DNA from 2 places in the Exiguobacterium sp. s95 genome. Region 2 is predicted to be linked to the other one. Evidence: a T-box and tRNA genes for the amino acid it is inferred to sense, from the RefSeq annotation. Region 2 holds a T-box; the other holds one or more tRNA genes.
What was found. A T-box is a leader RNA that pairs with one kind of tRNA and senses whether it is charged. The one in region 2 lies ahead of ileS (isoleucine--tRNA ligase), so its partner is inferred to be a tRNA-Ile.

Region 1: it has a tRNA-Ile gene. The T-box ahead of ileS (isoleucine--tRNA ligase) is inferred to sense a tRNA for this amino acid. The anticodon was not compared.

The regions. Positions count from the first base shown of each region.
Region 1 is NZ_JACSMM010000003.1:183,245-186,671, forward strand. It holds gene KNP99_RS08140 (Na/Pi cotransporter family protein) at 1-1,442, shown strand, start outside; tRNA gene KNP99_RS08145 (tRNA-Met) at 1,564-1,637, shown strand; tRNA gene KNP99_RS08150 (tRNA-Ile) at 1,650-1,723, shown strand; gene KNP99_RS08155 (alpha-amylase) at 1,839-3,299, shown strand; gene KNP99_RS08160 (superoxide dismutase) at 3,393-3,427, shown strand, end outside.
Region 2 is NZ_JACSMM010000001.1:814,205-817,631, forward strand. It holds gene ileS (isoleucine--tRNA ligase) at 1-1,876, opposite strand, end outside; T-box leader at 1,935-2,161, opposite strand; gene KNP99_RS04440 (DivIVA domain-containing protein) at 2,162-2,683, opposite strand; gene KNP99_RS04445 (YlmH family RNA-binding protein) at 2,707-3,427, opposite strand, start outside.

The sequences.
Region 1 (3,427 bases), on a different contig from region 2:
CAGGTACGACCGTTATCGTCGTTGGACTCGTCAGCGCGGGTCTGATGAATTTACGTCAAGCAATCGGTGTCGTCATGGGGGCGAATATCGGAACGACGATCACGGCCTTCATCATCGGCTTTAACGTCAAGGAAGCAGCCCTTCCTGCAATCGCGCTTGGTGCGTTTCTCATCTTCTTCTTCAATAAAGAACGGATTCAATACATCGGACAAATCTTCTTCGGTTTCGGTGCCTTGTTCTATGGTTTGACATTGATGGGTGACGGCATGAAACCACTTCAATCAAGTGAGTGGTTCCGTGAACTGACGATTTCGATGTCAGATAATCCGTTACTCGGTGTGTTCGTCGGGACGGTCTTTACGTTCCTTGTCCAGTCGTCCTCTGCGACGATTGGTATTTTGCAGGAGCTATACTCTGGTGGCATGATTGATATCAAAGCAGCCCTCCCGATTTTATTCGGGGATAATATCGGAACAACGATCACGGCAGTACTCGCAGCACTCGGTGCATCGATTGCCGCAAAACGGACAGCAGCAGCACACGTCATCTTCAATATCGTCGGTACGATTATTTTCTTAGTCGCCTTACCTTTGTTCTCGACGTTCATCGCTTGGATCACAGGTGTACTCAATCTTGAACCGAAAATGCAAATTGCCTTTGCACATGGTACGTTCAATGTCGTCAACACATTGATTCAATGTTGGTTCATCGCACAAATCGCATGGCTTGTTAAAAAGGTCGTTCCGGGAACAGACACGACAGTCGATTCAAAACCACGTCATTTGGATCAAAACATCTTGAATCAATCGTCTTCACTTGCGCTTAACCAAGCAAAAATGGAAGTCTTACGGATGGGTGAGTTCTCGAAAGAAGCACTCGGTAAAGCACATCGCTACACGCAATCCCATGATAAAAAAGATGTTTCTGACGCTGGTCAGATTGAATATGCAATCAACCATTTGAACACGGAAGTCACGAACTACCTTGTCAAAGTGGCGGCGAACGATCTTTCTGAACGTGAATCGAATGACCATTCGCTCTTAATGCATGCGGTCAATGACTTCGAACGGATTGGTGATCATGTCGAAAACGTAATCGAACTCGTTGACTTCCAAATCGTCAACCGGATTGAATTTACGCCAAAAGCGAAAAAAGAGTTGGATGAAATGTACGTTCTAACACAAAAAATCGTCGATACGGCAATCAAAGCAGTTGAACGTGATGATGTTTCGTTAGCACGCCAAGTCCTTGAATTAGAAGGGAAACTCGATTCACTCGAGCGTTCATTCCGTAAACACCACGTCTTACGCGTCAATGCCGGGGAGTGTACAGGTCAAGCGGGTATGATTTTTGTTGATCTGTTATCGAACCTCGAACGGATTGGCGATCACGCCGTCAATATTACAGATTTAGTACTCGAACAACGTTCGGGAACGGCTTGAATGAAATGAATATAAGCGGGAGGGACTTCTGTAAAGAAGTCTCTCTTTATTTTTGTGAAATAATTTATTGACATTTTAGATGCTTTCCATTAATCTAATTGTAGTTGTTTTAATTCATTATGGCGGTGTAGCTCAGCTGGCTAGAGCGTACGGTTCATACCCGTGAGGTCGTGGGTTCGACTCCCTCCGCCGCTACTATTTACTTTAGGACCCTTAGCTCAGCTGGTTAGAGCTGACGGCTCATAACCGTCCGGTCGCAGGTTCGAGTCCTGCAGGGTCCATTTAAGAAACGCACACTCCTGTTTAGGGGTGTGCGTTTATTTTTGTTCGCTTGGGGAATATTAAAGATATTGTAATAATATTCATACTATAGTAATTGAGGGAGAGCGAAGAGAGATGGAACGTAACCATACAATGATGCAGTTTTTCGAGTGGCATGTAGAAAATGATGGGAAGCATTGGCAACGTTTAAAAGAGAGAGCGCCGGAGCTTCGTGCTGCAGGCATCACATCTGTTTGGATTCCACCAGCTTCTAAGGGGCAATCAGATGAAGACACAGGGTATGGGATATACGATGTTTATGATTTAGGTGAGTTCGATCAAAAAGGAACGGTTCGGACGAAATACGGGACGAAAGACGAACTACTTGAAGCAATTCAAGTGGCACATGAAAATGATATCGCTGTTTATGCCGATGTCGTCATGAACCATAAGGCGGCAGCAGATGAACTGGAGACGATTAATGTCGTCGAAGTTAACCCAGAAGATCGGTCGAAAGAAATTTCAGAAGAATTCGAAATCGATGCATGGACAAAATTTACTTTCCCAGGACGTGACGGGAAGTATTCTGATTTTGTTTGGAATCATGAATTCTTTAACGGAACGGATTTTGATGCGCGAGAAGAAAGAACCGGCGTCTTCAAAATTTCCGGAAAAAATAAAGACTGGAACAACCAAGTCGATAGCGAATTCGGGAACTATGATTACTTGATGTTTGCGAACATCGATTACAATCATCCTGAAGTCCGCAAGGAAATGATCGACTGGGGGCATTGGTTCAAGGATACACTCGATTGCCAAGGATTCCGACTCGATGCAATCAAGCATATCAATTACGAATTCGTCAATGAATTCGCGAAATCAATGATGGGTGAAAATCCAGAAGATTTTTATATGGTCGGTGAATTTTGGAAATCTGACTTAGATGATTGTCGTCACTTCTTAGATAGCGTCGACTATACAATTGATTTATTCGATGTTCCGCTTCATTATAAGTTCCACGAAGCATCAGAACAGGGGAAAAAATTTGATTTGACGATGCTCTTCGCAGATACACTTGTTGAGTCGCACCCGACGAATGCTGTTACATTCGTTGACAACCATGATTCGCAACCAGGCGAATCGCTTGAGTCGTGGGTCGATGATTGGTTTAAACAACATGCTTACGCATCCGTTCTCCTTCGTAAAGACGGTTATCCGTGTGTCTTTTACGGCGATTATTACGGTGTACAAGGACCACATCCAGTCGAAGGTAAAAAAGAGATGATCGATGCATTGCTGTACGCCCGCTACCATAAAGCATACGGGAAACAAGAAGATTATCTCGATGATCCACACTGTGTCGGTTGGGTCCGTCACGGAGTCGAAGAGTTCCCGAACTCGGGTTGTGCCGTACTATTGTCAAATGCAGACATGTGTGAAAAACGGATGTTCGTCGGAGAAGATCGTGCTGGTGAAGAATGGTTCGATTACACAAATCACCAAGATGAGCCTGTCGTCATCGATGAAGAAGGATTTGGTGTTTTCCCTGTTCCGGGTGGTGGTGTCTCTGTATTCGCACCACGCGATGAACAATAAAATGTAAGGGTCATTACTTGCGTTATACCCGTCATTTTTGCTAGTCTTAAAAGGTATTGAAGTTCCGAAAATAGGATAAAGGGGGACATGAAAATGTCAAAATTTGAATTACCAGAACTCGGCTACGC
Region 2 (3,427 bases):
ACTGATAATCGACTGACGCAACCCACAGACGAAGAATCTCAGCACCGAATTGTTGCATGATTTGGATTGGGGCAATCGTATTCCCGATTGACTTCGACATCTTCCGTCCTTGACCGTCTAATACGAAACCATGACTGACGACTGCTTTATACGGTGCTTTTCCCGTTGTCGCAACAGCTGTCGAAAGCGACGAGTTGAACCAGCCACGGTATTGGTCTGAACCTTCGAGGTAAAGATCAGCCGGACGCTCTAGTTCTGGACGCGTCGCCAGCACACCGGCATGTGACGAGCCGGAATCGAACCAGACATCCATGATGTCTGTTTCTTTTTTGAACTGACCATTCGGACTTGCCGGGTGCGTAAAGCCTTCCGGCAATAAGTCGATTGCTTCGCGTTCATACCAGACGTTCGAACCGTGCTCTGCGAACAAGTTCGCGATATGGTCGATTGTTTCCGGTGTAACGATTTCTGTTCCGTCTTCTGCATAGAAGATTGGAAGGGGCACGCCCCATGCACGTTGACGCGAGATGACCCAGTCGCCACGATCTTTAAACATGTTGTGAAGACGTGTTTCTCCCCATGCCGGTACCCACTGCACATCTTTGATTTCGTCAAGGATTTCCGCACGGAAGTCTTTAATCGACGCGAACCATTGTGGTGTTGCCCGGAAGATGACCGGTTTTTTCGTCCGCCAGTCGTGCGGATACGAGTGTTTGATGAACGATAGTTTCAACAATGCGCCCGCTTTTTCTAACGCAAGACCGACTTCTTTATTCGCATCTTCATAGAACATGCCTTCGAATCCTGGTGCTTCCGCCGTCATGACCCCTTTATCATCGACCGGGCAGAGGACATCGAGTCCGTATGCTTGTCCGATGCGATAGTCATCTTCCCCGTGTCCAGGTGCCGTATGCACGACGCCGGTTGCTTCCGCCGTAACATGATCACCGAGCATGACGAGTGATTCACGGTCATAGAGCGGGTGTTTGGCTTTCATGTATTCGAAATCTGCTCCATTGAAGACACGACCGACTGTCGCGTCTTCCCATCCGAGTGCCTCGATGACTTCAGGAACAAGCGCCTCTGCGACGATATAACCTTTTCCTTCGTACTCGATCCGGGCATACGTGAGTTCCGCACTGACAGAGATTCCGAGGTTTGCAGGAATCGTCCACGGCGTCGTCGTCCAGATGACGAAGTGATCGGTTGGCTCTAAGATGTTATTTCCTTCTAAGACAGGGAACGCAACATAGATGGCAGCAGAACGTTTATCATGGTATTCGATTTCGGCTTCTGCCAGTGCCGACTCAGAAGAAGGTGACCAGTAGACTGGTTTTTTTCCTTTATAGATATAGCCTTTGTTCGCCATGTCACCGAAGAGGCGAATTTGCGCCGCTTCAAATTCCGGTTGGAGCGTGATGTATGGATTATCATAATCACCGAGAACACCTAAACGCTTAAACTGTTCACGCTGATGATCGACTTGTTCGAGCGCATATTTCGCACACAACTCACGGAACTCAGCGACCGACATCGTCTTCCGATCGACACCTGATTTTTGGAGCGCTGTTTCAATCGGTAAACCGTGTGTATCCCAACCCGGTACGTACGGTGAACGGAAACCATTCATCGATTTGTAACGGACGACGATATCTTTTAAGACTTTGTTTAATCCGTGCCCCATGTGAATATCACCGTTTGCGTATGGTGGTCCATCATGAAGGATGAAGGTTGGTTTCCCAGCATTTTTTTCTTGAACTGCTTGATATAAGTTCATCTCGTTCCAACGTGCCTGCATGTCCGGCTCACGTTTCGGCAAGTTACCTCGCATTAGAAATTCAGTTTTCATCATCAGTAATGTATCTTTGTACTCCATCTGGCATTCCCTCACTTCTTTTAATTTAACATACAAAAAAAGCCAAACACATCCCTGGTATAGGGACGAGCTTGGCTTGAACTCGCGGTACCACCCTACTAGTAGTTCAACCGTACGAACTACCACTTAAGAGCCCGATAACGGGGGCGAATCGGTGCGACTTACTTAATGGTTCAGTCTCACACTCGAAGGGGATATCCATTCTCACTTACTGTTCGGGCTCACACCAGTCCCCGATTCGCTTGCAGCAGTCTGATTAAGACGTGTCCTTGTCATTGATTTAAGTTATATGACATCGTCGTCATTATACGCAACTGCCGGAATCTCGTCAAGCGCACCACGGGTCGAACTATCAAACGCGTCCCAATCATGGCTTGCCAATAACTCCATCTGCGCATCGATCAAGACTTTAAAACGATTACGGTACAATTCGATTTTCTTACGCATCTGTTCGACTTCAAAGTCTGTCCGTTGCGCTCGACGCTGTGCGGAATCTTGCAGTTGTTCCGCTTCACGCTCGGCTTGTTTTAAAATCAAGCTTGCTTCTTTCGTCGCATTGGCCTTGACTTCTTCTCCTGCTTCTTGGGCAACGATGATTGACTTGTTTAACGTCTCTTCCATCGAACTGAAGTAATCGACACGCGATTGCATGTTTTGAATCACTTCTTGCTGTTGACGGTTTTCCCGCAACAACATTTCAAAATCCTTGATGACTTGATCAAGAAATTCGTTGACCTCATCCTCGTCATAGCCGCGAAACTTACGTGTAAATTCCTTATTATGAATATCAAGTGGCGTCAATGGCATGATGAAATCCTCCTCAGCATTTTTTAACCTTTTAATAATCCGTACTGTAATTTAATCCGGTCGCGTTTCGTCGACCCTAAAATAGCCGTCAATTTGACGCGGCCTGTTCCACGGAGCGAAAGCAAATCGCCTTCTTCAAGCATGAAGCTTGGATCTTCGACGATTTTATAATTCACTTTACTTTCCCCTTGTTTAATCAAACTCTGTGCTTTTTGTCTCGAAAAACCAAGCACTTCGCTGACGACAGTATCAAAGCGGAGCGAACTGACGAATCCAAGTTCTTCTTGCCATTCCTGTTCTTTGATCTTCAATTGGTCTTCTAGTTCGACGCGAGATAAACGAATTTTCGTTTTCCCTGCCCGCTCGACGTTGACTTCGATATAAGAAGCAACGTCTTCTGCGACTGCGAACTGAACGACTTGATCTTGAATGACGACGTCACCGAACTTGCCGCGTTTCAGACCGACGTTTAAGAGCGTACCTGTTACTTGTCGATGCGATAGTTCAACGAATTTTGTAGGATAATGAATACGATAGATGGCAATATCAAAGTCGCTCGCATCAAGTTCGTAGTAATCAGGCGCAATTAGTGCCCGCTGTCGCTCTGCCCCTTCGAAACCGCCCTCAAAAAAGAGGGCACATTTCGTTCCGACGAGTTCACGTGTGATTTGCTGTTCGCGTGGGTCAAGAAAATCTGTCAGTTTAAACGTATAGGTCGCTTCGACATGATCGATCCAGTTTAAG